DNA from 4 places in the Bacillus sp. AL-1R genome. Region 4 is predicted to be linked to each of the others. Evidence: riboswitches for the same ligand, from Rfam matches in the RefSeq annotation. Region 4 holds a riboswitch; each other region holds the start of a gene.

Region 1 (7,881 bases), 1.4 Mb from region 4:
GACTAATGAAGAAAGGAAATACTTTGAATCTAAATTTGATAAATGGTTTTAAGGTAGTAAAGAAAAGAAAAATTGGAGTAACATAAACTAATAATAAGTAAGAATCTCTGAACATATGTAGAGATTCTTTTTTTTAGCTGACCGAAGAGTTTCTATATTGATGAAATTTACAGACTGATAGGAACTAAGAAGTATGGCGAATGACTTTCAATTAATCAATGAATTAAAGCAACAATTAGATAGTAAGCGACCAATCCCTACAGCTGTACTTAAGAATATGCGAGATGTGTACTTAATTGAATGGACATACAATTCAAATGCCATTGAAGGAAATACTTTAACATTATTAGAGACGAAGATTGTAATTGAAGAAGGTCTAACAATAGGTGGTAAGCGGTTAAAAGAACATTTTGAAGCAATCAACCATGTGGAAGCGATTGAATATGTAGAGGATATTGTAACAAAGAAAGAAGAATTAAGTCATTATACACTGAAAAACATTCACAGCCTTGTATTAAAAAACATAGATAATAAAAACGCTGGTAAGTATAAGAAAAATAATGTACGAATATCAGGTAGTGAACATCGTCCGCCGGAACATATGTTTGTCCAACAAGAAATGGATAATCTAATGCATTGGTATGAGGTAAGTAAAGATATTTTGCATCCTGTTGAACTTGCTGCATTATTACATTTTAAATTTGTTTATATTCATCCATTCTCCGACGGGAACGGAAGAACAGCGCGTTTACTAATGAATTTTATATTGATGCAACATGGATATCCTCCAGCAATCATAAAAGCAGATCCAGTTAAACGGATTCAATATTATGAAGCTTTGGAGCTTGCTAGTATGACAGGCAAAACAGATAATTTTGTGAAATTGGTTATAGATTGTATAGAGGATAATCTAAGAGAATATTTAAGTATGTTTTAAATTTTTTAGCACTCGAATAACTAGAAGCTAAATGAATTAGTTTAAACAAAGTATCGACAATTTAGTTGATTCTTTTTTTGTTCTAATTGGATGGTTCTATTTTTTTTCAAAAAACCAATGGGTTTATTTACAAAAAAGTTAATATTGTTCAATAATCGCAGCAGTGCTTTAGTTGACCAATGAAGGGGGATTAGTCGCTCATCCCTTTTTTTAGTAAGACATAATAATCCTACACTTGAAGTACACAAATGATACGTTTTTGAATTGCACTACTTTTTCGTGATAGAATGAATACTATATTCAATTACAAGAAAATATAAGTGTGTACACTCTTATTTGAGGAGAAGTTATGAATTTCGAGCAAATGGAATACATCGTGAAAGTTGCAAGCGAGAAATCAATCATTAAAGCTGCGGAAAAATTGCATATTACAAGTTCAGGACTAAGTCAATCGATTTCCCAATTAGAGCATGAAATGGGAATATGTATTTTTAACCGTTCTAGAAAAGGAACATTTCCAACAGAAGAAGGAAAGATTTTAATAAATAGAGCTAGTGAAGTGTTAGAAATTATTAGTAAGTTAAATGAAGAGATATATGATTACAAAAATAATAAAAAGATTCATTTGAAAATAGTCGCTGCGCCTACTTTTGCAGATGTACTTCAAAGAGCATTGAACAGAATTAAAGAAGAACATGCCAATGTAACGATTGAAATCGTAGAAAAAGATCCACCGCAAATAATGGAAACAATAAAACATACTGAATATGATTTTTGCTTTTTCCCTCAAGATTTAGAGATACTAAAAGGTGAAAAAAATATTAACTATGAATTAATCCGGACTGATTGTATTCACGTTGTTGTAGGAAAAAACTCCCCACTCTATCATCTTGACTACGTAACCAAAGCTGATGTATTCGAAATGGATACAGCATGCTATTCAATCTATTCTGATTATTATTATTCTAAGTTAATTAAAGAAAATAAAAATAAAATTAGATTAACAACAAACAGTATGAATATTCTTACAGAGACTGTTAAAGAGCATAATGTATTTGTCTATTCTACTGAGTCAGGCGCTAAATTACATCCATACATTCGAAGTGGAATCTTAAAATCTATTCCTTACATAGAAAATAATGAACACGTTTTGAAGGATTTATGGGTAATCTATCCAAAAAACAAAAAGCTTTCAATTATAAGTAAAAAATTTATCGAAATCGTGAAAGAAATAGCCACTCAATGATGAGAGGTTATTTTTTTGTCTATTATCTATAAATTGAATGGTCGAATTAGGATAAACGGCCTAAATTAATATTGGTAAAATTTGTTAAAATTATTGATAGGGCAAATAAGCTCAAATGATTTTAACAAAGGAGAAACTATGCAGGAAAGAAATGTAGAACTTGTGGAACTAAATGCAGAAAATTGGTATGAATGCTGTCTCTTAGAGGTATCTGAAAATCAAAAAAGTCACATCGAGCCGAATGCAATCTCGATTGCTCAATCGAAATTTGAAACTTCACTAAAGCCATATGCTATTTATTTTGAAGGTAGGGCGGTTGGATTTTTAATGTTTAATACTACTAAAGAAGAGCTAGATGGATATTGGATTTATAGAATAATGATAGATAAGAATTTTCAACAAAAAGGACTTGGTAAAATTGCAACTCAGTTAATGATCGAGGAAATGATTAAACTAACAAATGCCAAAAGAATTGTTGTAGGATATCATCCTGAAAACTTAGGAGCACATAATTTATATTCAAGTCTTGGATTTATTGATCATGGCGATCGATTTGGTAAAGAAATAGCAGTAATATTAGAAATATAGCATCTTTGAATGTTCCTAAAGAAAGAAGGGATAGCAAGTAAGCTATCCCTAAATTATTGTCTACTTTTACGGAGTATCTTCGTCAACTTTGTACTCTAAAATATCACCTGGTTGACAATCCAATGTCTTACAGATTGCTTCTAATGTTGAGAAACGAACCGCTTTTGCTTTACCATTTTTCAGAATGGAAAGATTCGCCATCGTAATTCCAACTCTTTCTGAAAGTTCTGTTACGCTCATTTTGCGTTTTGCTAACATCACATCAATATTAATAATTATTGCCATACCATCCACCTCAGACCGTTAAATCATTTTCTGATTTTATGTTAATCGCTTCTTGTAGAAGCTGTTGGAGGATCGCAGCAAAAACGGCGATAACTAACGAAGCAAATATGATAATTAGTCCCAATAAACCGATGGGAGGGTCAACTTTTCTCCCTATAAAATGAATGAGTGGCATTCCTAATAAATAGATACTACTAATTGCAATCGCACAGTACTTTATGTTCTTTAACGCCTTTACAGAAATTTCGGAGAATGCTGTGTTGTCGTCAATATAGCGTAAAAGATTGAAAGCCTGATAGAGAGCAAAATAAAAAGGTACAGCAGCTCCATACATTACGAGGAAAACGAGATATTTTATTGCAGTCATATTTGGATACAATTTAGATACGAAATTCGCAATATTTGGGACCAAAAATATACATAAAGCAAGCACTGCAATTCCAACAAGAAAAATAATTGCTTTTAAGAATGTAGTTGAACCTCTTTTACCATTCATATTATATACCTCACTTTTTTAATAACAAGATGAATTTATTATATTATTTATCGATTAACAATAAAAATATGTTGTTTTTTATTTTATTTAGAATGTTATATAAAAGCGCAAAAATACTGAGAATAAATTAAAAGAGTAGATTGAAATGGAATATGAAAGAGAATAGGTGAATTGATTTAATTGTTTTTTTACAACAATTAAAAAACAAAATTAATTTTTTAATATAATAATTACCGATTTGGTTTTAATCGTTAATTTGTTGTATTTAAGGTTTTAATAGAAAGAATCAAGATAAATATATAAGGTAAATGGCTAAAGTATTGTTACTTGTTAGATTTGATAATAAATTATATTGTTTGGAGTAACAAGGTTTTCTACAATAATTTGGAATTAATTCCCAAAAAATACTGAAAAATCGAACATTTAGCAAATGGGTTGACGCGAATTTTTATATCGGTTAATCTTGGTTCAATCAATTTATAAAGTACATACCAAATAATTCTTATCCAGAGAGGTGGAGGGACTTGGCCCTATGATACCTCAGCAGCGGGTTCTATATGAACACTGTGCTAATTCCATCAGGGTATAGCCCTGAAAAGATAAGAAGAGTAGATGAAAAACAAGTCCTCTTCTATCTTAGAAGGGGATTTTTTTCATCTTTAAAACAAAATAAAATTTCTTATCCAGAGAGGTGGAGGGACTGGCCCTATGAAACCTCGGCAGCGGGTTCTTTGTAATACCGTGCCAATTCCAAGGGAGATCCCAAAGATAAGTAGAGTTAGTAAAAACCTCTCAACTTGTCTGTGTTGAGAGGTTTTTAAGAATAAATCTTATGAATGTGGAGCTTAAAGAAGAAGTGTTGGAAATTTTTTGATTATATAACCAAGTATTCTTATGTGTTTAATATGGTTTTTATATTTTCATTTGTTGTTGCCACCAAATTAGGTGTTCTACATATAAACCAGTTTTTAAAAGGGGGAAGATACTGAAAATGAGATTTTTATTTAAAAGATTAACAACTATGATCCTCACGATTTGGATTATTATCACGCTTACTTTTATCATTATGCATCTTATTCCTGGTGATCCATTTGCATCGGATGCAAAATCATTACCTGAGGAAATTGTTAGGAATATGCGGGCTAAATACAATTTAGATGAACCGCTATATGTTCAATACTTACTATATCTTAAAGATTTATTACATTTTGATTTTGGTCCATCTATTCAATCGAAATCGAGAGGGGTAAACACATTAATTGCAGAGGGATTTGGACCATCAGCATTGTTAGGAATTCAAGCATTGTTAATAGCTTGCGTGGTTGGTATTGGATTAGGAACGATTGCAGCGTTAAGGCATAATAGGTTACTTGATTATTTATCAATGTTTATAGCAATCATTGGAATTTCGGTTCCTAGCTTTATATTAGCTCCATTATTAATAAAATATATTAGTGTTCAATGGGGACTCTTACCAGTAGCATCTTGGGGGACCTGGAGTCATTCTATCTTACCGACAATCGCTTTAACGGTAGGTCCAATCGCAATAATTACTAGATTTGTCCGTACTAGTATGATCGAGATTTTAAGTCAGAATTTCATTAAAACTGCAGAAGCTAAGGGTCTTTCAACATTTGAGATTGTCATAAAGCATGGTATACGAAACGCGTTAATTCCAGTTATTTCTTTTATTGGTCCCTTATTTGCAGCTGTCATTACTGGAACTTTTGTAATTGAGAAGATATTTGCCATCCCAGGTCTTGGTAAATATTTTGTAGATAGCATTTTCAATCGAGATTACCCAGTTATATTAGGTACTACTATTTTTTATAGTTTTATATTGATCGGTACGTTATTTGTAATCGATTTATCCTATCGTTTGATTGATCCACGAATAAAATTTGGAAAGGGAGATGAATCATAATGAATCAACCCGAAACGAATCTCGACACTCTCTTTCGCAAGATCGATCGGTCGACTATACAGAAACAAAATATTTCAAGACCCCAGGAAACCTATGCGAATGAGATTTTTAGAAAGATAGCTAAAAATAAACTTGCAGTAGTTGGATTTATTTTACTTACACTCATTATTATCCTTTCAATTGTAGGACCACATATGGTTCCGTATAGTCCAAGTAAACAATCTTTAACTCAAGGCAATTTATCTTTATCAAGCAAACATTGGTTTGGAACGGATGATTTAGGTAGGGATGTTTGGGCAAGAACTTGGGCTGGTGCTAGAATATCACTCATTATCGGATTCTCTGCAGCTTTAATCGATTTATTGATTGGAGTATTTGTAGGGGGAATTTCAGGCTATATGGTTGGCAGAGGTAAAATAGGAGATCGAATCGATAGTGTTTTAATGAGAATTGTGGAAATTCTTTATGGGATACCGTATTTACTAGTTGTAATCCTCTTAATGGTTATTATGAAGCCAGGACTAGGTACGATAATTTTAGCGTTATCAATCACAGGCTGGGTAGGAATGGCAAGAATCGTTAGAGGACAGGTCCTACAATTAAAACAACAAGAATTTATACTCGCTGCACAAAAGCTTGGTACATCACATTGGAATATAATTTTAAAACATCTTATTCCGAATATGATGGGAATTATTATTGTAAATTTAACCTTTACGATTCCTCACGCTATATTTGCTGAATCTTTTTTAAGTTTTCTAGGATTAGGGGTACAGGCCCCGTCAGCAAGCTGGGGTACAATGGCAAACGATTCATTGGGAGTTATTTTAAGTGGACAGTGGTGGAGATTGTTTTTCCCAGGTTTAATGATTTCATTAACGATGTTTGCTTTTAATGCTTTTGGTGATGGATTACAAGATGCATTGGATCCTAAGTCGAATAAGTAAGGAGGGATAAACAGTGAATTATTTATTAAAGGTTAATGATTTACATGTCTCTTTTCGTACAAATGGTGGAGAGATTAAAGCTGTAAGAGGTGTTTCATTCCATGTCGATCGTGGAGAAATTTTAGCCATTGTAGGTGAAAGTGGATGTGGAAAAAGTGTAACAGCACAATCTGTTATGGGGATGATTCCAAAAACTGCTGGAAGCATAAAAGAAGGCGAAATTTCCTTTAAAGGAAAAGACTTAATCAATTTTTCAAAAAAGGAATATCAAAGAATAAGAGGATCTGAAATAGGGATGATTTTTCAGGACCCTATGTCTGCATTAAATCCAACAATGAAGATTGGTAGACAAATAGACGAAGTGTTAATAAAGCATAAAAATCTATCGAAAAAGGAGGCCAAACAAAAAACGATCGAGTTGCTACAACAAGTTGGTATTCCAGATCCGTTTAACCGTTATTCCGAGTATCCACATGAGTTTAGTGGTGGTATGAGGCAGCGTGTAGTAATCGCTATGGCTTTAGCTTGTGATCCTGAATTAATCATTGCAGATGAACCGACGACCGCACTTGATGTAACGATACAGGCACAAATTTTAGATATGTTAAAGACCATCCAAACAAAGAGGAACACTTCTATTATTCTCATAACCCATGATTTGGGTGTAGTTGCAGAAGTAGCAGACCGAGTTGCAGTGATGTATGCAGGAAAAGTGATTGAAAGTGGAACAGTAAATGAGATTTTCGAAAAACCAATACATCCATACACATTAGGCTTACTCCAATCTGTTCCTAGACTTGAAATAGAAGAAACAGAAAGGCTATTACCAATTGAGGGAGCACCTCCGGATTTATTTTCACCGCCAAAAGGATGTCCTTTTGCGCAGAGATGTCCTTATACAATGGAAGTTTGTGTGGAACATATGCCAAAAACTGAATCAATTACAGAGTCTCATCATGTCAGTTGTTGGTTAAACGATCCAAGAGCATTTAAACAGAAAGAACTCACTGGTGTAAGGAGTGAAAATATTGTCTGAGTATGTACTAGAGGTATGTGATATTAAAAAACATTTTAAAGTAGGGCCAAAGAAAACCGTTAAATCGGTTGATGGAATATCATTTGGAATAAAAAAGGGAGAAACGCTTGGGCTTGTTGGAGAAAGTGGAAGTGGTAAATCCACACTCGGACGGACTGTTGTCGGTCTATATGAAGCAACTACAGGCAATGTCTTGTTTGAAGGAAAAAAACTATCAGAATTGGATTCTAAAGGTAAAAAAGAGTTTAACAGACAAGTTCAAATGATTTTTCAAGATCCGAATAGTTCTCTTAACCCAAGGATGAAGGTTGTAGATATAATCGCAGAAGGGATTGATGCTTATAAATTATTAAAAGGAAAAGAGAGAAAAGAAAGAGTATATGAACTGCTTGAACAGGTTGGTTTACATAGGGAGCATGCAG
Region 2 (7,881 bases), 290 kb from region 4:
TCCATCTTTTAAGAATTCTTGAACTAACTCGTATAACTCTTGGCCACGTTCTTGATTTTCCCATTTACCTTTTACTCCTAAATGATGACCAATTAGCATTTGGTAATTAATAAACGGTGCCACTTGAGCTACTGGAATATTTTTTATAACCGTTTTACTTAAAGATGAAGGAACAAGACAATCCGACTTTTGTATGGCTGATCTCTTTGTACTAATTTCAGGAACAGGCACTTCAATTATGTTGTCTATTTTTTTAATTGCCTTTTTCTTTTCTTCTAATGCTTTTAATTCAATAGGATTAACAATTTTATTTGCAAAATCTAATCCAGTCATTGCGTCATTTGAGTAAACAACTAATCCATCGTAAATTGGCTGAATACGGTTTTCAGTAAATTTTCTAGTTAATGCAGCGCCTCCAACTAATATAGGTGTGTTTATTCCTGCACTTTTTAAGTCACCTGCTGTAATAACCATTTGTTGCGCAGATTTTACTAATAAGCCCGATAATCCAATAATGTCTGGTTTGTTTTCACGAATCTTTGTAATTAAATCATCTGGTCGAATATTAATGCCTAAATTGACAACATCAAACCCGTTATTTGTCAAAATAATATCAACTAAGTTCTTTCCGATATCATGAACATCACCTTTTACTGTTGCTAAAATGACTTTTCCTTTTCGAGAGCTTTCAGTTTTCTCCATAAACTGCTCTAAAAAGTTTACAGATGCCTTCATTACTTCAGCACTTTGTAATACTTCAGCAACGATTAGCTCATTATTATTAAAAAGTCTTCCAACTTCATCCATTCCAGTCATAAGTGGGCCATTAATAATATTTAACGGTGTGTCACCACGATCGAGACAAGCTTGAAGATCTTCTATTAACCCTTGCTTTGATCCTTCAACTACACACGCGGCTAATCTTTCTTCAATTGGAAGTTGTTCTTTTGGTTTTTCTTCTTTCTTTACTGAATTTCTAAAATGCTCTACAAATTTATCTAATGTTTCTTGTGACGTATGAAATAATAAATTCTCAGCTAGCTCACGTTCTATAGCAGGAATTGAAGCAAATCGTTCTAGTTTCTCAGTATTTACGATCGCGTAATCAAGTCCAGCTTTTGTAGAATGATATAAGAAAACTGCATTTAACACTTCACGCCCAGCATTTGGTAATCCGAATGAAATATTACTTAAACCTAAAATCGTTAAACACTCAGGAAATTCATCCTTAATTAGTTTAATGCCATCAATTGTCGCTTTTGCTGAACCGATATATTGCGTATCACCTGTTCCAACAGGGAAAACAAGCGGATCAAAGATAATGTCTGTTGCACGAATTTTATATTTTTGAGTTAATAGTTGATAACTTCTTTTTGCAACTTCCAATTTTCTCTCTGCCGATACAGCCATCCCATCTTCATCAATCGTACCAACAACGACTGCAGCACCATATTTATGAATGAGAGGTATAATTTTCTCAAATCGTTCCTCTCCGTCTTCAAGATTTATCGAATTAATAATTGCTTTACCTTGAATATAAGTAAGTGCTAACTCAATTACTTTTTCATCAGTTGAATCAATCATGATAGGTACTTTTACTTTATTAACTAGCTGCTTTAGGAAATTTTCCATATCTTCAACTTCATCACGATCAGGATCTGCCATACATACGTCGATGACATGGGCACCCTTTTTCACTTGAGCTCTAGCAATCTCTGAAGCATCTTCAAATTTTCCATCAGCTATTAAATTTTTAAATTTACGAGATCCAATAACATTTGTTCTTTCACCGACGAAAAGTGGTCTCATACTATCGTCATAACAAAGTGATTCTAAACCACTAACCGCATGTTCTTCTCTTTTTTTAGGTTGACGAGGCGTTATGCCACTCACTGCTTCTTTCATTGCTCTAATATGATCAGGTGTCGTTCCACAGCACCCACCTATAATATTGATCCAACCTTGTTCAGCAAAATCACGTACTTTGTGCGCTAAAGATTCTGGTGATTCATGGTAATGTCCATCTTCATCTGGTAAACCAGCATTTGGATAACATGAAACAAATGTCTCAGATAGCTCTGACAAGGAACGAACATGATCCCTCATAAATTCAGGTCCTGTTGCACAGTTTAATCCAACTGAAATTGGAGAAATATGTTCAATTGCTAAGTAAAAAGCATCAATTGTTTGACCTGCTAATGTTGTCCCCATCGGTTCAATCGTTCCTGAGATCATAACTGGTAATTTTTTATTTAATTCGTTAAATGCATTACTAATTCCGATACAAGCTGCTTTCACATTTCTCATATCTTGACAAGTTTCAACTAATAAAACATCTACACCACCGTTAATTAAGCCAGTTGCTTGACGTTTATATGCAGTAATTAATTCATCAAAAGTCACACCACCTGTTACGCTGATTGCTTTTGTTGTTGGACCCATCGCACCTGCTACATATACCTCTTTACCAGATGCTAAAACTGCTTGCTTTGCAATCTTTGCCGCAATTTCATTTAGTTCAATATCTAAATGTTGCAAATTATAATCAGATAAAACAATATTTGTTGCTCCAAAAGTGTTTGTTTCGATAATGTCAGACCCAGCGGCTATATACTCCTCATGAATTTCTTGTATTACATCCGGTCTTGTAACAACTAAATATTCGTTACAGCCTTCGTATTCTTCTCCACCAAAGTCTTCTGCTGTTAAGTCTCTTTGCTGGATCATCGTTCCCATTGCTCCATCAAGAAGTAATATTTTTTCTTTTAATGCTACATCTAAAGTTTTCATAGTTGGATCTCCTCTTTATTGCTGCTTTTAGTAAATTGAATTAAGTCCTCTGTTATTTCATACTTCAAAAATGGAGTGATAAAATAAATCCCGTTAAATTTATCCTTAACATAATCAATTAGCTCTTTCGCAATTTGTTTACCTTCATCAACTGCTCTTTCTGGTTCAACTGATGAAATTCTATTTCTTACCTCTTCTGATAAAGTAATTCCTGGTACTTCATAATGGATAAAATCAGCATTTTTCTTACTAACTAGTGGCATAATTCCAATAAAAATTGGCTGTTTTATATGACGTGTTGCCTCATATAATTTATCAATCGTTTCAAAATCATATATTGGCTGTGTTAAAAAATAATCCGCACCCGCCTCGACCTTTTTCTCAAGCCTTTTAATTGCTGCATCAAATTTTCGGACATTCGGATTAAAAGCAGCAGCGACTGAAAATCTTGTTCCATTTCCTAAGCTCTTACCGGAATAAAGTCTACCTTCATTCATTTCTTTAATCATTCGAATCAGTTCAAGTGATGCTACATCATAAACTGAAGTTGCACCTGGAAAATCTCCTACCCTTGCTGGATCACCTGTTATAGCTAGAACCTCATTTAATCCTAAAGTTGCTAACCCCATTAAATGAGATTGGAGTCCAATCATATTCCGATCTCTACAAGTTAGATGCGTCAAGACCGGTACATCCAGTCTTTGAAGCAGGGATGCCATCGCCACATTCGAAATTCTAGGTGAAGCTAAAGGATTATCTGCTAAGGTGATTGCATCAGCCCCTGCTCTATGTAATGCCTTCGCTCCTTCAAAAAACTTTCTTGTTTGTAATGTTTTTGGCGGATCTAGCTCTGCAATGATTGTCGTTTTATTTTTTGCCTTTTCTGCTAGCGTTTCATTCTTTTGCTCTACTTGCTTTGGAATTGTAATTTTAATTGCTCTGTTTTTCACTTCTTTTTTTGTAACAGGCTGTAAAGTATCAATCTTACTTCGTAAAGCAGCGATATGCGCTGGTGTTGTACCGCAGCATCCACCGATTAATCTTACACCTTGTTCAATAAATGGTTTTGCCATATCTTCAAAATATTCTGGATTCGATTTGTATACGTATTTCCCCTCAGTGTATAGCGGTAATCCTGAATTTGGGAATGCCGATAAATAACCATTTGTCGGTAATGAAACTGTATTTAATGACTCCAGCATATGAAGAGGTCCAAGATGACAATTGATTCCGACTACATCTGCACCTAAATCTACTAAATTAGGAAGAATTTTTTCAATATATTGCCCACTTTGCATGACGCCAATTTCTTGTAGTGTTACTTGGGCAATGATTGGTAAATCGGTTCTTCCTCTTAATAGATTGACAGCATCATATAATTCATTTTCATCATAAAATGTTTCAAGCATAATCCCATCTACGCCTTCTTCTAGTAAGGCTGAAGCTTGCTCAAGTATCATCATCTCACGTTCTAAAGCTGTCGTAAAAGTAGAACCTACATATTTCATTCCACCGATCCCACCAATTACTAAAGCTCTTCCTTTTGAAGCCGCTCTAGCATTTCTAACAGCCATTTGATTGATTTGCTTAACAAGCTTCTCCAAACCATATTGTCTCAGTTTTCCGGCATTAGCACCGTATGAATTAGTTTGAATCACTTCTGCGCCAGCATCTATATATTGTTCATGTATATGAATGATCCGATCACGCTCAGTAATATTAAGTTCTTCAAAACAACTGTGAAGTCCGCCAGAGTACAAAAGTGTTCCCATTGCGCCATCACCTAAAACAATTCCATCCTTTAACTTTTCCAATAAGCCCATTCAATCACTTCCCGTTTATATAAAATAAAAAACGCCATTCTCTCAACAAAATGAGAGAATGACGTTAAAGTACAGATTACGCCTTATCTCTCATGTTTTAAACATGCTGGATTTAGCACTTTTTAGCTTTCGCTAAAGTTGCCGGGTTTCATAGGGCCAGTCCCTCCACCGCTCTCGATAAGGATTATTTAGTTGTTATATTGAATATAAAACAGTTTACTATATTTATATGTTAAAGAAAAGACATTTATGGAAAGATTTTCAAAAATAAATATATTTTGTTAACATAATAGTATTATTTAACTATTTTTATAATGTGCTAGTGCTAATAGCGGATAAATTTCATTATAGCTATGATAGTGGATATAAAACTGACCGGGTAAGCCTAATCCTGTTGGGTAAGTTAATGCTTTATTAGTCAAATCAGTTTGATTCGTTAAAAATTTAATTCCTTTTCTAATTACTTCATCTTCTTTATTGCGAATTGAAAGTAAAGCATCAACTGCCCAGGCTGTTTGACTAGGAGTACTATATTTTAAAGGAACATATTTATTTTTAACAGCTGAAAGACCCGATTCTCCCCACCCTCCGTCTTCGTTTTGAATACTAACTAACCATTTCTCAGCTTTTTTAATTGCCTCATGATTTTTAGGAATCCCTACTGCTCTAAGACCAGTAATCGCTGCCCAAGTTCCATAAATATAACAAATTCCCCACCTACCATACCAGCTGCCATTTCTTTTTTGGTTTTTTAAAAGCCAATCAACTGCCTTTTTCACAATCGGGTCATCGTTTGAAATGGACGTATAATATCCAATAAATTCTAAAATGCGACCTGTTAAATCTGCAGTGGAAGGATCAATGATTGCATCTTTTGCATTTTCAATTGGCACAAATGTTAGCCACTTATTCGTTACATTTTTTTCAAATGCTCCCCAACCACCATCTTCATTTTGAAGTCCAAGTAAAAAATGTACCCCTCTTAACCAACGATCATGAATTGTGGATTGATCTAAAGCGCTTCTTGCTAATGCCCTTAAAGCAGCACCAGTATCATCATTATCTGGGATAAAAGAATTAACATCGGAAAAACCCCAACCACCAGGACTTACATTTTTAACATGAATCTTCCAATCACCAATACTATTCTGTTGTTTTTTAATTAAGTAACTTATCGATTTCGATACAATCGGATCACTTACTTTGTAACCAGCTTCTTGTATGGCATATGACAATAATGCAGTATCCCAAACTTTTGATGGCGAATTTTGAATATGAATTCCTGCTTCAGTATCAGCTGCATATGAAAGAAGTCCCTGTAGCGCATTTTGAATAACAGATGAAGTAGTTTCATAGCCTAAAGCCATTAAGGCATAAATCATATAAAACGTCGAAGTAGCATAGCTATAAAAAGTTCCATTTGTTTCAATACGATCAAGCATAAAGTTCTTTGCCTTTTCATATCCCTTTTGCTGAAAATAAAGAGGATATGAAGCTAACTTCTTTCCTTCTTCAAGTAAAAATTGATAAAAACTCCCTCGTTCTTCATAAAACCAATCTACCTCACTAGTTTCCATAAGATGATCGATATTTAGATCGTCATCCAATTTCACTTTAAATCGCTTATTTATACAAATGATCATTGGAACTAAATGAACTCTAGCATAATTGCTTAAATCAAATAAACTTAACGGTATTTTATCTGGCAGTAAAAAATAACTCATCGGAAAGTAAAATAATTTGGGATACTCAATCAAACCATGAGTAGCCAGAATCACCTTTAACATAAAATGTGTTTTTTTAATACCACCGTTTTCACGAATAAATTTTTCAGCTTTTTTCATACTTAAATGTTCTTTTGTATACTTTTTTGAGATTAATAAAGCTATGTAAGCTTGTACCGTTGCATTTAAGTTTCCTTCTTTTTCATCTTCGTATAATTTCCAGGCTCCATTTGGATATTGAAGATTGATGATTCGATCAATAATCCCGTCCATTACCTTTTGATTTTTGTATTCAAGATCATTCATTAATAAAATCATAAAACTATCCGTCATTAATGAACCTTCAAAACAAAATTCCCAAGTTCCATCTTCATCTTGTTTTGTTCTTAATCGTTTGATCCGCTCATCAATATTTCGTAAAACAATATTTTCGAGGTCCATTTTACCACCTCAGTTCAATTTTTTTCTAGCTGATGGTATTTCCCCATCCTTGTTGAATGGTCCATTTTAATTTCTTCTTGTTCAACATTACCTTCCATGTTTATTTTTTTACTAAAATAAACAATCGAAATAATAAATGCTAGAAAGCTAAATGGTAAAACAATTATTTTAAATCCGAACCACGTAAAAGAATGTAAAATATGAAAATAACTACCTAATAATAAGCAATAAGTAAGTAATATCAGGTCGAACACAATTACACCCAAAAATGATTTTACTATTTTTATTAAAAAAGGATTCATCTAGATCACACTCCTTTACTAATCTATGATTTAAATGTGAAATAATACGAATTTTTCTGTGTAATTAGTACCTGTTACTCTGGAAAACTACAATTTATTATGGGAATTTCATGAAAAAAATTTACTATAAAAATTCCCCCCTAAATTATTTAAATCTGAGAAATCTATTTAATGTCTAATCAAAATCTATTAAAAGTGAATATAGTGAGAGTAATGATAGAAAGGAGTGTTTTATACGATGGCAGCAGAATTTAATGATTTTAAAGAATTAATAGAAGAAATTCAAGAGATGATTGCAGCAGCTAATCTAGATGGCTCAATCAATTTTAATTTTTTCAACATTGAAATCAAAAAGAATCGCGTCCAAGTCGAACAAAGAGCTGAAGGCGGAGGACAAATTAATCGAAACGTTGGCATGAATGCAAATCAAGGCGGTCAAAACGCTAGAAACAATAGCCAAACATCAAATGACCATTCGCAATTTGCAGATGGAAATGGTAGAAGCGGTATTGCTGGTAAAAATAATGATGAATTAGGCGGACAACAAGGAATTAAAATCAGAGACAGCAAAATAAAAAGAAGCAAAATCAGAACAGATTCCGAACACAACGAAGGTTCAGAACCTGAAGAAGCAAACGGTGAACAATTCCAATTGCCAAGATTAAATAGACTAAATAGGACAGAATAAATGACTTTATTACTTACCTTAAGTTCAAAAAGCCATCGCTTTATATTGAATTTTTAAAGTGTGGACAAGCTTTAGGTGACGAATGAGTGAATCAAGTAAAAAACCCACAAGGA
Region 3 (7,881 bases), 100 kb from region 4:
TGTTTTACTTAACTTCAAAGACGATTACTAGAACTGTTGCGGAAGAAGCATTTAAGCGCATGACAGATCAAGGACTTTGTATAAAGTGTACGACCATTACAGCAAAAGATAAAATCTGTTTTAAAGAAGAGACGATTTGTCAAAAGGATTATTGTGAATTTGCCAATGGTTATTATGACCGGATAAATGATGCTGTTCTTGATATTCTTTCTTCGGAACAAGTGCTAACTAGAGAGAAAATAGAAGAATATGCACGAAAACATACAGTTTGTCCATTTGAATATTCATTAGATTTATTAAATTCTTCAGATGCGATTATATGTGATGTAAATTATATTTTTGATCCTAGAGTATCGTTAAAACGATTATTTGATGAACATAAACGAAGTTCAGTTTTATTAATTGATGAAGCACATAATCTTGTTGATCGGGCAAGAGAAATGTATTCTGCGAGTTTATTCAAATCTAAATTTTTAGAGTTAAAAAATCGATTTAAAAATTTAAAAGATGAACTTTATACTATAATAAATGATGTAAATAAGCGATTTATTGAATTGAGAAAAAAATGGAAGGACGTTGTAACCCCAGTTTCAAAGGACATAGATGGGGATTTAATAGAACTGCTACATACATTTAATGAAATTGTAGAAATAAAGTTACAAGAAATGGACGAGGATGAAAATAAACAACTTCTACTTGATACTTATTTTGAGTCACTCAACTTTGTCAAAATTGCAGAGTTTTTTGATGAAAATTACGTATGTTACTATGAATTATATAAAAGTGAAGTTCATTTAAAATTATTTTGCCTTGATCCGTCTAAAGTAGTAAATGACATTATAAAAAGATTTCGCTCTACAATTTATTTTTCAGCAACTTTAACGCCAATACAATATTTTCAAGATATGCTTGGGGATCAAAGTCGCGATTATACAGTTTCAATCGGTTCTCCTTTTCATAAAGAGCAACTAGAAGTAACAATCGAACCTCTATCAACTCGATATCAAGATCGAGATAGAAATTTAGAAAGATTAATTGATTCCGTGTTTAAAGAAGTTACAAAGAGAAAAGGTAATTATTTAGTTTTTTATCCGTCATATCAATATTTAACTCAAAGTGTAGACTTATTTAAAGAGAAATACCCTAGCATAAAAACAATCGTTCAGGAAAATGGTATGACTGAAATTGAACGAGAAGAGTTCCTTTTACAGTTTGATAGTCAAAATGAGGAAACGTTAGTTGGCTTTGCTGTATTAGGTGGTATATTCTCTGAAGGGATTGATTTAAAGGGCGATCGATTAAATGGTGTCGTAATAGTTGGTGTAGGATTGCCGCAGATTTGTTTAGAAAGAAATATTTTAAAGGAGCATTTTAATTCGGTTGGAAAAAATGGGTATTATTATGCGTATGTCTTTCCAGGTATGAATAAAGTAATGCAAGCTGGTGGAAGAGTTATTCGATCTGAATTAGATGAAGGGACTTTATTACTAATTGATGATCGATATAAGAGTACACTTTATCAAAGTTTATTACCTGATGAATGGAAATGAAAAGCTAATCTTTAAATAACGAAAAAAAAAGATTGATAATTATCAGAGTTTTTAATATACTAGTCAATATAATTTAATAATCTTATCAAGAGTGGTGGAGGGACTGGCCCGACGAAACCCGGCAACTCTAGTGAAAACTAGAAAGTGCTAAATCCTGCAGGTGAAAAACCTGGAAGATAAGAGCGATATGTATATTTTGCGGACATAACCACTTCTTATTTTTTAGGAAGTGGTTTTTTTATTTGACTAAAATGGAGGATTTATAATGACGAACACAAAAGAGGCTTTAAAAACGAATAAAAAATCGATTGAAACAGTAGCTGTTCACGGAAACAAGGGCTATGATCCATTAACTGGTGCGATTAGTTATCCAATTTATCAATCTGCTACATTTAAGCATGCAGGACTAAATCAATCAACTGGTTATGATTATGCAAGATTACAAAATCCAACTCGAGAAGAAGTCGAAAATACTGTCGCAAAATTAGAAAGTGCTAATTATGGTGTTGCTTTTTCAACAGGAAATGCAGCTGTTACTGCAGTATTAAGCTTATTTAAAAAAGGTGACCACCTAATTGTTTCAGATGATTTATACGGTGGTACATATCGCTTATTCGAAGAAATTTATTCGCCATATGGACTTGAGCATCATTTTGTTGATACGACTGAAATTGAAAATATTCTTGATGCACTTAAACCAAACACAAAAGGTATTTTTATTGAAACACCATCAAATCCAATGATGAAAGTAACTGATTTAAAAAGAGTAGTAGAGATTGCAAAAGAAAGAGATATTATTGTGATCGTTGATAATACATTTTTAACACCTTATTTCTTTAGACCAATTGAATTAGGGGCAGATGTAGTTGTTCATAGTGGAACAAAGTATTTAGGTGGCCATAATGATACGCTTGCTGGTTTCGTCGTTACGAATTCAGAGTATACGAATGAACGAATTCGCTATTATCAAAAATCAACAGGTGCAACATTAGCTCCATTTGACTCTTGGTTAATATTAAGAGGAATTAAAACATTACATTTACGTATGGAATATAGTCAAAAAAATGCGATTGTACTTGCGAAGTTTTTAGAAAATCATCCGAATGTTACGGAAGTATATTATGTAGGGTTACCAACGCATAAAGGGTATTCAATTATTAAGGAACAGGCAAATGGATTTGGTGCAATGATTTCATTTAAAGTAAAAGATTTAAGATTAGTTGAACAAGTTTTAGGTAGTGTAAAAGTCATCACGTTCGCGGAAAGTTTAGGCGGGGTCGAATCGTTAATTACTTATCCACATACGCAAACTCATTCAGAAATGCCGGAAGAATTTAAAAGAAAGCTTGGTCTAGATGATCATACATTACGTTTATCAGTGGGAATTGAACACATAGATGATTTATTAAATGACTTAGAAAATGCATTGGGGTGATGAGCATGCAATTTGGAACGAAATTAATTCATAACGGAAACGAAATTGATCAAACAACAGGGGCATTAAGTATACCGATTTATCAGACTTCAACATTTCATCAGTTTGATACAGAGAAATTTGGTAAATACGATTATGCAAGAAGTGGAAATCCAACAAGAGAGGCGTTAGAAAATACAATTGCAAAATTAGAAAACGGTGTACGAGGTTTTGCATTTTCATCAGGAATGGCTGCCATTTCATCAGTATTGTCTTTGTTTTCAGCAGGAGATCATATCGTCATTTGTGAAGATGTTTATGGAGGAACATTTAGAATTGCTACAAAAGTATTAAATCGCTTCGGAATCGATTTTACTTTCGTAGATGCTTCTAAATTACGAGAAATTAAAGATGGAATAAAGCCAAATACAAAAGGGCTATATTTAGAAACTCCATCTAACCCTCTTTTGAAAATTACTGATTTAAGTAGTGCAATCAAAATAGCAAAAGAAAATGACATACTAGTCATAGTAGATAATAGTTTTTTATCACCATATTTACAAAGACCATTAGACTTAGGAGCTGATATTGTCGTTCATAGTGCAACAAAATTTATTGCAGGGCATAGCGATGTAATCGGAGGTCTAGCGGTCGTAAATTCGGAAGAACTTGCAAATGATTTATACACAATTCAAAATTCATTCGGAGCAATTTTAGGTCCACAAGACTGTTGGCTCACATTAAGAGGATTAAAGACACTAAAAGTTCGTATGGATGCATATGAACAAACTGCAACAAAATTAGCAAACTGGCTTTTAGAACAAGAAGAGGTTGAGGATGTTTTTTACCCTGGACTAAAAAATCATCCAGGTCACGATGTGCATTTTGAGCAGGCAACTGGAGGTGGAGCAGTTCTTTCGTTTACATTAAAAACGCTTGAACAAACGACAAGTTTCCTACAATCAGTCGAAAACGTTGCAGTTGCCGTTTCACTAGGTGGAGTTGAGACAATTGTTTCATACCCTGTAAAGATGTCTCATGCTGCTATACCGCTTGATGTTCGTGAAAGATTAGGTGTAAAAGATACATTAATAAGAGTATCCGTTGGTTTAGAAGATGTTGAAGACTTGATTGCAAGCTTCAAAAAAGCATTAAATGCAGGAGTAAGAGAAAAACAAGTAGTGAAGGAATAGGGAAACAAAAATAATTAAAATGTTAAAATTGTCCTACAAACATGTTATTAAAAATCCCACATGGAATTTCTGTGGGATTTATTTTATATTTTTTAATTTTTCGTTTATAACTATGAAAGAAATAATTCCCCGTCACCAATTTCTTCTTGAATTACCTCGGATGCACCAATAAGTGCCAATGCATTCCCAACTAATTGAATAGAATCAGAAAGGACGATTTTTCTTTGTAATTCAAGTAAATCTTTTTTATCTGAAGTGAACAATTGCTTAGAAACGTGATAAGCTACGGAAAATTGACCAGCAGTACCAATCCACATTCCCGACAAGATGTCTCTTTTTCCTTGAAAGATTGGGTCTTTGTCAATCGTGTATAATTTTGATAATGTGATCGTTTCATATAATTGTGCAACTGCTTTAACCCATGTTACAGCAACAATTTTTCTCTCAAGACTCGATTGTAATTCTTTATCTTCTAAATTAGTTTTCTGATAATGATCTTTACCATCCTTTTCCTTTATATTTTCTTCAAGCATATTTTCCATCTCCAATATAAAAAATCAGTTATTTATATAACTATTCAATTTAGTATCATAGTGTTTCTATCTAAAGAGGTATTTTTGTGTTTCAGATAGTAAATTTTTAATTAAAATACGATGAAATACTAATAATGTTAATATTAAATAGATGAAATTAATTAATCTTCAAGTTTGAATTGTCTAATATTGGATAAAAAAGCTAATTGACAGATGCTAATTTCGAATGAAAAGGTTTCACTTTATTAATTAACGAATATTTTTTTGAAAAAATACAGAAAATGTTCGTGTTTTTACTTGAAACGTGTTCTTATTGATGGTATTCTATTTTAGGTTGATTAAATGAAATAATTTGAACCTTATTTGGAGGTATATATAGATGTATGATGTAATCGTTGTTGGAGCAGGACCTGCTGGAATCTTTACTTGTTATGAATTAACGTTAAAAATGCCTGATGCTAAAGTACTACTAGTTGATAAAGGACATGATATTTTCGCTAGACATTGCCCGATTTTACAAAAGAAAATTGAAAAATGTCCGCCTGCTGCAGGTAAAAAAGAATTTTCTGGTTGCTTACCAGCTTGCTCAATTACAAATGGTTTTGGTGGTGCTGGAGCATATTCTGATGGGAAATTTAATATTACAAGCGAATTTGGTGGATGGATGACAGATTATTTATCTGATTCACAAGTAGTAGAATTAATCAAATACGTTGATGAAATTAATTTAAAACATGGTGCGACTGAATCGATTACTGATCCTTTAACAGAAGAAGTTAGAGATATTGAGCGTCGTGGTTACGCAGCAGGACTTAAATTATTACGTGCACAAGTTCGTCATTTAGGAACGGAACAAAATTTAGAAATTCTAAAGAGCATTTATGAGTACTTAAAAACGAAAATAGATATGATGTATAAAACTGAAGTAGAAGACTTATTAACTGAAAAGGTTGAAGGTACTCATATTATAAAGGGAATTAAATTAAAAAAAGGTGAAGAATTACACGCAAAGAAAGTAGTAATTGTACCTGGTCGTGATGGCTCAAAATGGTTAACGGATGTGATGAAAAAACGTCGATTAAAAATGTCAACGAATCAAGTAGATATTGGTGTTCGTGTTGAGACTTCAAACGTTGTAATGGAAGAGATTAACAAACACTTATACGAAGGGAAATTTGTATTTAATACTAGCGTGGGTACAAAAGTCAGAACATTCTGTAGTAATCCTTCTGGACACGTAGTAGTTGAAAACCATTCAGGAATTATGACTGCTAATGGACATGCTTATAAGGATCCGAAATTAGGAAGTCCAAATACAAACTTTGCTTTATTAGTATCACATCAATTCGCTGAACCATTTGACAAACCAAATGAATACGCACACGAGGTTTCACGCCTTGCAAACATGCTTTCACACGGTGGAGTAATCGTACAAAAATACGGAGATATTTTAAAAGGTCGCCGTTCAACTGAAAAACGTATTAAAGAAGGCTTTTTAGAACCAACTTTAAAAGAAGCAGTACCAGGAGACTTAGGATTAGTTTTACCATATAATACAATGAAAAGTTTAATTGAAATGGTAGAGGCATTAAATCATGTAACCCCAGGTATTGCTGCAGAACATACACTTTTCTACGGGGTAGAAGCAAAATTCTATTCAGCTCGACCAAAGCTAAATGAACACTTTGAAAGTGAAATCTCTGGTTTATATCTAGGTGGAGATGGAGCAGGTGTTACTCGTGGCTTAGCTCAAGCAAGCGCATGTGGTGTTTGGATCGCCCGTGATATCGTTACGAAAATCGGAAGTAAAGAGAAAGAATTAGTTACGGTTTAATTCTTAATTAACAAACCTCTAATGCATCATTGTATTAGAGGTTTGTTTTGTTTGATTTGCGAATTTTTTTTGCATTATATTAAATAAAGAATTAAAGAGAATTTTTTATGAAGTATAATTTAAATAAAACTAAAAGGCAGGAAATAATTTGAAATTAAAACCTAAATATAAAACATGGATTCGGATCTATAAGCTGCTTATATTTCTTGTGATCTCAATAATCTTTCTTACGGTAGAAATTTTACCTGTTAATACATATATACGAATTCTATCAGGAATTTTAGCGGTACCATTTCTATATATAACATGTATACTTTCTTATTCTGTGTACCAATTTTCATCAATTGGAGGGAATTATCAGTCGAAAATTCATGACTTAATTGTGTCCAAAGTGAAGTTAGATGTAGACGGAACACTTTTAGATATTGGTACGGGGAGCGGTTCGTTAATTATTAAACTTGCAAAGGCTTTTCCTGGGTCAAAATTAACTGGAATTGATTATTGGGGAGAAAATTGGGAGTATTCAAAAGCGCAATGTCAACAAAATGCAGAAATTGAAGGTGTTTCTCAACAGATTCATTATCAGAAAGCAAGTGCTTCAGAACTTCCTTTTAATGAGAATAAGTTTGATGTAATTGTAAGCTGCCTTACATTTCATGAAGTAAAAGATCATAGTAATAAAACGGAAGTCATTAAAGAGGCATTAAGAGTGTTGAAACCTGGTGGACATTTCGTCTTTTTAGATTTGTTTATGGATGAAAAGATATTTGGAGATGAAAAAGAGCTTTTAAATGAGTTGAAAAAATATGGATTATCAGAATTGAACAGATCTAAACTTGAAAAAGAAATGAAATTGCCAAAAATTTTATTGAACAAAAAAGTATTAGGAAATGCTGTGATTTTGAGTGGGAGGAAACAAAAGAGTTTATTGGCAATAAATTAACTACATCAGATCAAAGAGGCAGATGAAAAATACTCTCTAGGACTATTTAAAAATCTAGTGAATATAATTTAATAGATTTGAATAGAAGTGGGGGGTAAAAATGAAAAGAGTTGCATTTTGCATCTTCAGTTTCTTTTTGTTGTTTTTATCTAATGTATCAACATCAAATGCAACATCGCGCTATTTAGATCAAATTGATAAACATAATCGCAATGAAGTTCATTACTATGTTAAGAAATCAACGGTGATTGTCGAACAAAAAGAATTTAGTTTAATAAATAAAGAGAAAAACACAAACGAAAGCGTAGTAGCTATTGCAGCAAAATACGATACAGTAAGAGATCGTTTCTTTAAAACTGCGAACTATGATACGTATTTACTAGATGAACAAACAGGAGAAATACTAGATCCAGG
Region 4 (7,881 bases):
AAATCCGTAAATTGTAGACGTATGTACTTTACGTTTTGTTCTTTTGAAATACGGAAAATATCTTCTTTTGTAAACTTAGCCATTATAAAAGTTCCCCTTTCGTATGCAACAAACAAAATTAGTCTAACACACTTTAAAATAGAAAAGTAGAGCTAAACTACTTCCACTTTTCTATTTTTTTATTTTAAGTTTAGTGATTAGCAGTTTAAATATGTTTCTTTTTCCCATTCTGATACACGTAATCGATAAGCATCCCATTCTTCTTTTTTGTTTTGAAGGAATGAATAAAATACGTGTTTTCCTAATACCTGTTGTAGGAATTCACTGTTTTCAAGTTCTGTCACGGCTTCAAGTAAGCTTCCAGGTAATGTTTCAATACCTTCTGCTTTTCTAGTTACGTCATCCATCAAATACAGGTTTTCACTACGTTCGACTGGAGGCGTTAATTTTCTTTCAATACCATCCAAGCCTGCAGATAATAAAACAGCTAAAGCTAAATAAGGATTTGCAGATGGGTCTGGATTTCGTACTTCGATTCTTGTACCTGCACCTCTTGCAGCCGGTATTCGGATTGTACAAGTACGATTACTTTGTGACCAAGCTACGTAAACTGGTGCTTCATAGCCTGGAACTAAACGCTTATATGAGTTAACTGTTGGATTTGTAACTGAAGCATTTGCACGGGCATGTGTTAAAACACCTGCAATAAATTGTCGTGCTGTTTCAGATAATCCAATTGAATCATGCTGATCATAAAAGGCATTACCATTATCATTTCCTAGACTCATATGACAATGCATCCCTGAGCCATTTTCTCCAAAAATTGGTTTTGGCATGAATGTAGCAACTAAACCATTTTTTTCAGCAATTGTTTTAACTGTATATTTAAATAGTTGAATATTATCAGCTGTTTGTAATCCTGGTGCGTATTTCCAATCAATCTCATGTTGACCGATTGCAACTTCGTGATGTAAAGCTTCAACTTCTAACCCTAAAGCTTGAAGTGCTTTCGTAATTTCACGTCGTATTGTAACTGTTTTATCTAGGGGGGCTACATCAAAATATCCACCATTGTCATTTGGAACTAATTGATTTCCCTCCTTATTAAATAGGAAGAATTCAGGTTCAGGTCCAACATTAAACGAAGTAAATCCCTTGTCAGTCGCTTTTTCAATTGCTCGTTTAAGCACATTTCTAGGATCACCTTCAAAAGGTGTGCCATTTGGATAATGAACATCACAAATGAAGAGTCCAACTTTTTCGATTGTGTCGACTTTCCAAGTATTCAAATCTGGGTAAAGCATCATATCACTTGCTTCAATTTTTGTGAATCCGTTAATACTAGAGCCATCAAACATAGTTTCATTATTAAGTATTTTTTCAATTTGTGTGATTGGTAGTTCTAAATGTTTGAATACCCCTTCTACATCTGTAAAAAATAACTGTACAAATTCAAGACTATGTTCTTCAACACTATTTAAAATCGTTTCCTTTTTCATTTATATTTCCCCCCATATAAATATAAAAGCTAGAATAATCCGGACTTAATCAATAACTTAATGAAAGAATCGAGACATATCTCCTTGTCGTAAAGAAGTTCTACCTAACTTACCATTTTGATATAACTCTTGACGAAGCATTTTTCGAAGCTGTTCATCTGATATTGATTTTTCAACAATGACTTGTTGAACGACTGTTTCTTTGGATTTTTCTGACGATTTTAAATTGAGTACTTCTTTAATTCCTGCTAAATTTAAGCCTTGTTCTATAAAAGTTTTTATCTCTAACAATCGATCGACATCATTGAAAGAAAATAATCTACGATTTCCTTCAGTACGAGCAGGACGAATTAAATCATGCTCTTCATAATATCGAATTTGTCTTGCAGATAATTCAGTTAACGAAATGACTATTCCGATTGGGAAAAGTGGCGTTGAGCGTCTTACTTGATCATTCATAGCAATGCTCCTTTCGTTCATCTATTTGTATTTTAATTCATGTTAGATAATCTGTCAATACGATGTTAGAAAATCTAACATGAAAATATTTGTTTTTTATACTATGCAACATTAGAAAAAATTCTACTATTTTATTAAAAAAAATAATCTCCATTAGTTTGGAGATTATAACGATTTGTATTCTCTTCAATTATGATTAAACACGTACTTGTTCTTCGGTCAAACTTCTTTATTAAGTTCTTCAGTACATCTTAAGTAATTAGCACATTTTTCTTTGAAACACTTCGTTACTGTCCCTGGTTTAAGTTGATCTTTAAATTTCTCATAGCAATAACATACTTCATCAATCTGTTTTGCTCCATTCTTACGACCAAAAACTATTGGTCCGATATCAGAAGGTTTTATATTTTCTATTCTGTTATCTTCTTTGAACTGATCTAAACAAGACTTACAAATACAAGATTTTCTTACCTCTTCTTTTGGTAATTGATCAAAGATTTCTCTTGGAAAATACTCATCATTACACCAACAAGTCTTTCCACTTGAGCACTTATTCCCATTACCACACATGGGACAGAGCTTAATTGCCATTAGATCCCCTCCTCAATCATGTGCTCTTTTATAGCCTACTAACTCTGCGGATCGTGCCGAACTAATTAATTTTTTAGCTTCACACTATAAAGACTTTTATGTAGTTTTTTAGCTTAATAGATTATAAATCTATAAAATAGGCTTCATCTACACTCTTTATCTCTTTGTTTTCCCATAACCATAGAACCCCTTGTGTAGATGATAACGCTAGCCATTCTTCCTCCATTTTTTGGATACGATTTCCCCTGTGCGTACCGGGTAATGATCAGTTTCTTCGATTATATTTATTAGCTAATAGAATTTGAATTAAAAATGATTTCACTCCATCTTCAGTAGAATTTTTAAGGATTCTCTAGTTCATATTACCACAAAATGCCAGTATGCTTAATTCAGCTAAAGTACTAATTCGTTTAATTAGAACATCTTTTTCATGATTAATAGAAGGTGTGCTGAAAAAAGCCAATCCATACTGTAAAGGATTGGCCTATTTTATCTTATGTTATTCAAAGTTTTACCTATTGTTTCTTATATTAATAGAAAATTCTAGTTCACATAATCTAATAGTTCGAAACTATATAACTATTTCCTAGGGAAGAAGTGTAATCCAATCATTCTTCAACCGATTAAAATTTCCTCAATCATGCGAGGGACTTTTTCGTTGAATCAAATTAAGATTGCTCCCAACTTTTAAACGTTTCCTTATAATCGCTAGAAATAATTCCTTTTTCCGTAATAATAGCCGTTATTAATTCATTCGGTGTCACGTCAAACGCTGGGTTTAGTACATCGATGCCTTCCGGTGCAATTTGTACATTTCCGATATGTGTTACTTCAGTACGATCGCGTTGTTCGATGACAATTTCATTCCCTGATTCGATTGATAAGTCAATTGTTGATAAAGGTGCGGCTACATAAAATGGGATTTGGTAAAAGTTAGCTAAAATCGCTAATTGTAATGTACCAATTTTATTTGCAGTGTCTCCATTTGCGGTAATGCGATCTGCTCCAACAATAACGGCATCTACTTTTTTATTTTGCAATAAATAGCCGACCATATTATCAGTTAGTAATGTAACAGGGATACCACTTTGGTTCAATTCCCAAGATGTTAGTCTTGCTCCTTGAAATACTGGTCTTGTTTCTGTTGCATAAGCTGATATTTCCCAGCCTTTTTCTTTTGCTAAATGAAGTGGGGCTAAGGCTGTTCCGTATCGACTTGTTGCAATACTCCCTGCGTTGCAATGAGTTAATACTGCTGCCCCGTCATGTAGTAATGTTAAAGCATTTTCACCTATTCTCTTGCAAGTTGCCTCGTCTGCTATATGTAATTTAATCGCTTCTTCCATGATGATTAATTTAGCTTCGGCTACAGTCACTGCTTCTTTACTAGTTTTAATTAGTTTTTCAACAGCCCATGCTAAATTTACTGCCGTTGGTCTAGCACTAATTAATTCATCCGCTAATAATCGTGCTTGTTGATGAAATTCATCAATTTGTTCAGTTTCAAGTTCTCGAACACCTAAATAAAGTCCATATGCAGCTGCCAAACCAATCGCTGGTGCTCCTCTTACTTGTAATTTTACGATTGCTTCACGTACATCAATTAATGTCGTTGCATCAAAGTAGTGAATTTCAGTAGGTAATTTTGTTTGGTCTAAAATTTTTAAACTTTCACCGTTCCATTGTAATGATTCAGGTATTTGCTGTAATGTAGTCATCAATAATTACTCCAATCCGTTAAGTAAATTCCTAATATTCCTAATAGTAAATCTATTTTTTATGCAATGAACTCCGAATATTAAGACTTTTTTCTTTGCATAAATTTTTTGATGGTGTTCAAGGGAATCAAAGTCTTCAACATGAGCTAGACCGATGCTTCTTCGGATTAATTCACATCCAATAACCCCAATTGCATCTATCCAATATCCTTCCAGTTTTTCTTTAATTAGAGCTTTTTGGTTAAATGGTCTAACACTATGCTCTTCCCATAGTTGAGTAAATGTTTCATTAAACACTTTTTCGATGGTTAAAATATGATCGAAAATTTCGTCTTTTAATTCAGTACGGCTGAACAGTTGAAACAGTAAATTTGCTTGAATTTGCCCTAAATCAAATCCGATTGGTCCGACAAATGCAAATTCAGGGTCAATGACTTTTGTTTCTGTTGCAGATGCGAAAATGCTTCCCGTATGTAAATCACCATGTAATAACGCTTCTTTTTTCGATAAGAAATCTAATTTTAGTTTTGCCACCTCAAGTTGTAGATCTGCATCATTCCATAGCACTTGAATTTCGTCTGTTAATTCTTCTTCAAAACTATTTGTTTCACTATTAAAAAATGGATCTGTGAAAACAAGATTTTCTGTTATATCACATAATTCAGGATTATTAAAAAGATACTCTAACTCTTTTTTCTTAGCAGGTGAAGCTCCGAAATCTGAAGTGTAAAATAATGATTTTGCTAGAAATTCTCCGATATGTTCAGCTAAAAACGGATAGCTTTTCTTCTCAATAAGTCCTTTTCGTAAAATTTGCAAGTGTGAAAGATCTTCCATTACAGTTACAGCTTGCTCTTCATCATGCGCTAAAATTTTTGGTGCATGCAATGGGATTAACTCATTGTATATTTTTGTCGCATTACTTTCGATCGTAGCTCGCTTTAAAGTAAGTGGCCAGCTTTCACCGACAACTTTTGCATATGGTAGAGCCTGCTTTATAATTAACCCTTTCTCGCTTCCTAATGGTTTAACTCTAAACACTAAATTTAAATTTCCATCCCCGATTTCTATACTTTCACAACGTTCATTTTTAAAATAGCCAAGTTTTTGTAAATAAGTAATCGCAGTTTGTTCTGTTAAAGGTCTATATTCTTTTCGTTCAATAACAGTCACTAAATTCATCCCCTTTGAATTTTGCAAAATAAAAAGCCTCTTTTCCGAGACGAAAAGAGGCAATACTAATTGGCTTTCGTCTCTTATCTACCAGAAAATTTCTTTTCTGTTGGAATTAGCACCGTGCCTTACTGAGCATTTAAGCTCAAGGCGTAAATAATACGCCCCATTTCACAATGGTATTACGGTCGGTTGCTGGGCATCGTCGGGCCAAATCCCTCCGCCTACTCGAAATAAGAGTTCGCATATTTGATTTTATAATCGTATTTTAGTTTATACATTTTTAATTTGTCAATTACTTTTTTGAAACTTTTTGTAAATTTCTTCTTTTCTGTCTTCAAAAATAGGGATTGTACCTCGTATTTCGTCTACTTTTTTCGGATCAATTTCACCAAAAACAATTTCTTCATTCACGCTACCTTTGGAAATTACTTCACCCCAAGGGTCAATAATCATAGATCCTCCACCAAATGTGTTCGCTAAATCTTTCCCTACCCGATTACACGCAACAACATAACACTGATTTTCGATTGCTCTTGCTTTTAATAAAATTTCCCAATGATTCATTCTTTGAATTGGCCATTCGGCAACGAAAAATAAAACTTTTGCACCTTTTTGCGAATGAGCGCCAATCCATTCTGGAAAACGCAAATCATAGCAAACAAAACCTGCAGCCGTTAATCCATCGATTTCAAACAGACCATCTGTTTTTCCTGATTGAAGATAGTGATGCTCGTTCATTAACTGGAATAAATGAACTTTGTCATACGATTTTACAACCTCGCCAGTATTGTTAATCACAATTAACGTATTCGTAACACCATTTTCTCTAGCAATAGGGAACGAACCAGCAATCAATAGTACATTATTCGATTTTGCAATGGACTGAAGTTCAGAAATAATTGCTTCTTGTTCACCTGTGTGCAAGTCAATTTCTTTTAGACAATAGCCCGTTGTCCATAGCTCAGGTAATACGATTACACGAATATTTTCTTTCAGTGCCTCGTTTATTTGCGTTCTTATTTTCTCTAAATTAGCCTTTGATTCTCCTAAAATAACGTCACATTGAATACACGCAATTTTAATCACAATTTATTCACCCTATTCTAAATTTTATAGACATTTTTACATCGAGCATATATGATGGTGAAAGTTATTGCAACAGTCGTTCATGAAAATCATTCGATTAAGAAACGATTTATTAAATTAATTTTATTATATTTTTGGAGTGATACACTTGAATCATAGTAAACTATTAAACAATTTACCAAAACAATTTTTTGCATCACTAGTTCAAAAAGTGAATCAGTCAATCGGTAATGGTCATGATGTCATTAATCTTGGTCAAGGAAATCCAGATCAACCTACACCTGACCATATTATTAAAGCACTACAAAAATCTGTTGAAAACCCTTTAACTCATCGTTATTCTCCGTTTAGAGGATTGAGCTCTTTAAAAAAAGCTGTTGTCGAATTTTACAAACGAGAGTATGATGTTGATTTAGACCCAGAGGAAGAAGTAGCCATATTATTCGGTGGTAAAGCTGGATTAGTTGAGCTACCACTTTGTTTATGTGACCCAGGAGATACAATTTTAGTACCTGACCCAGGCTACCCAGACTATTTATCTGGTATATCCCTTTCCAAAACAGTACCATACATGCTCCCATTACTTGAGCAAAATCAATTTTTACCAGATTATCAATTAATTCCTCATGATGTTTTGGATGCTAGTAAAATATTATTTATCAATTATCCAAATAATCCAACAGGTGCTATAGCAACAGAAGAATTTTTTAAAGAAACAGTTGAGCTTGCAAAAAATAATAATATTACAGTTTGTCATGATTTTGCATATGGTGCATTTGGTTTTGACGGCAAAAAACCTTTAAGTTATCTTCAAACACCAGGAGCAAAGGAATGCGGGATTGAAATCTATACCCTTTCTAAAACTTATAATATGGCGGGTTGGAGAATCGGTTTTGCAGTTGGAAATAAAGAGGTCATTTCAGCAATTAATCTATTACAGGATCATCTTTATGTTAGCATCTTCCCTGCTGTTCAAGAAGCTGCAGTAGCCGCTCTAACTCAATCGCAAGATAGTGTAAAACAACTTTTAGCTCTTTATGAAGAGCGTAGAAATGTATTTATTAGTGGCTGCCATGAAATCGGCTGGGAAGTAACAGCACCAGCAGGTTCGTTTTTTGCCTGGTTAAGGATTCCATCAGGTTTTACATCACAGGAATTTGCTGATCTATTACTTGAAAAAGCACATATCGCAGTTGCTCCAGGAAATGGATTTGGAGAGTATGGTGAAGGTTATGTAAGAGTCGGTCTCCTTTCAGATACTGATCGATTGAAAGAAGCAGTTGCTAGATTAAAAGAGATTGAAATATTTTCTAAATTTAATGTTTGACAATTATGATTGTTCATGAAATAAT

Evidence for each region. Region 4 has a riboswitch for S-adenosylmethionine ahead of mtnK (S-methyl-5-thioribose kinase). Riboswitches for the same ligand answer to the same signal wherever they lie in the genome.
Region 1: it holds a riboswitch for S-adenosylmethionine, as region 4 does, so the genes downstream of both, ACSBO6_RS15240 (ABC transporter permease) here and mtnK (S-methyl-5-thioribose kinase) in region 4, are expected to answer to the same signal.
Region 2: it holds a riboswitch for S-adenosylmethionine, as region 4 does, so the genes downstream of both, ACSBO6_RS09895 (bifunctional homocysteine S-methyltransferase/methylenetetrahydrofolate reductase) here and mtnK (S-methyl-5-thioribose kinase) in region 4, are expected to answer to the same signal.
Region 3: it holds a riboswitch for S-adenosylmethionine, as region 4 does, so the genes downstream of both, ACSBO6_RS07995 (trans-sulfuration enzyme family protein) here and mtnK (S-methyl-5-thioribose kinase) in region 4, are expected to answer to the same signal.

The regions. Positions count from the first base shown of each region.
Region 1 is NZ_CP197469.1:3,170,110-3,177,990, reverse strand. It holds gene ACSBO6_RS15270 (hypothetical protein) at 1-52, shown strand, start outside; gene ACSBO6_RS15265 (Fic family protein) at 194-937, shown strand; gene ACSBO6_RS15260 (LysR family transcriptional regulator) at 1,287-2,183, shown strand; gene ACSBO6_RS15255 (GNAT family N-acetyltransferase) at 2,322-2,771, shown strand; gene ACSBO6_RS15250 (helix-turn-helix domain-containing protein) at 2,838-3,056, opposite strand; gene ACSBO6_RS15245 (DUF2975 domain-containing protein) at 3,067-3,552, opposite strand; SAM riboswitch class I at 4,052-4,158, shown strand; SAM riboswitch class I at 4,229-4,327, shown strand; gene ACSBO6_RS15240 (ABC transporter permease) at 4,544-5,476, shown strand; gene ACSBO6_RS15235 (ABC transporter permease) at 5,476-6,423, shown strand; gene ACSBO6_RS15230 (ABC transporter ATP-binding protein) at 6,437-7,459, shown strand; gene ACSBO6_RS15225 (ABC transporter ATP-binding protein) at 7,452-7,881, shown strand, end outside.
Region 2 is NZ_CP197469.1:2,105,400-2,113,280, reverse strand. It holds gene metH (methionine synthase) at 1-2,790, opposite strand, end outside; gene ACSBO6_RS09895 (bifunctional homocysteine S-methyltransferase/methylenetetrahydrofolate reductase) at 2,787-4,613, opposite strand; SAM riboswitch class I at 4,694-4,797, opposite strand; gene ACSBO6_RS09890 (terpene cyclase/mutase family protein) at 4,913-6,778, opposite strand; gene ACSBO6_RS09885 (hypothetical protein) at 6,793-7,080, opposite strand; gene ACSBO6_RS09880 (hypothetical protein) at 7,319-7,768, shown strand.
Region 3 is NZ_CP197469.1:1,717,485-1,725,365, forward strand. It holds gene ACSBO6_RS07990 (ATP-dependent DNA helicase) at 1-1,550, shown strand, start outside; SAM riboswitch class I at 1,630-1,733, shown strand; gene ACSBO6_RS07995 (trans-sulfuration enzyme family protein) at 1,816-2,985, shown strand; gene ACSBO6_RS08000 (trans-sulfuration enzyme family protein) at 2,991-4,157, shown strand; gene ACSBO6_RS08005 (hypothetical protein) at 4,268-4,690, opposite strand; gene ACSBO6_RS08010 (NAD(P)/FAD-dependent oxidoreductase) at 5,070-6,524, shown strand; gene ACSBO6_RS08015 (class I SAM-dependent methyltransferase) at 6,673-7,467, shown strand; gene ACSBO6_RS08020 (hypothetical protein) at 7,568-7,881, shown strand, end outside.
Region 4 is NZ_CP197469.1:1,818,516-1,826,396, reverse strand. It holds gene glnA (type I glutamate--ammonia ligase) at 1-83, opposite strand, end outside; gene ACSBO6_RS08605 (glutamine synthetase family protein) at 198-1,499, opposite strand; gene ACSBO6_RS08600 (MerR family transcriptional regulator) at 1,557-1,958, opposite strand; gene ACSBO6_RS08595 (cysteine-rich CWC family protein) at 2,178-2,549, opposite strand; gene ACSBO6_RS08590 (hypothetical protein) at 2,671-2,784, opposite strand; gene mtnA (S-methyl-5-thioribose-1-phosphate isomerase) at 3,218-4,267, opposite strand; gene mtnK (S-methyl-5-thioribose kinase) at 4,274-5,440, opposite strand; SAM riboswitch class I at 5,521-5,680, opposite strand; gene ACSBO6_RS08575 (carbon-nitrogen family hydrolase) at 5,732-6,526, opposite strand; gene ACSBO6_RS08570 (pyridoxal phosphate-dependent aminotransferase) at 6,672-7,856, shown strand.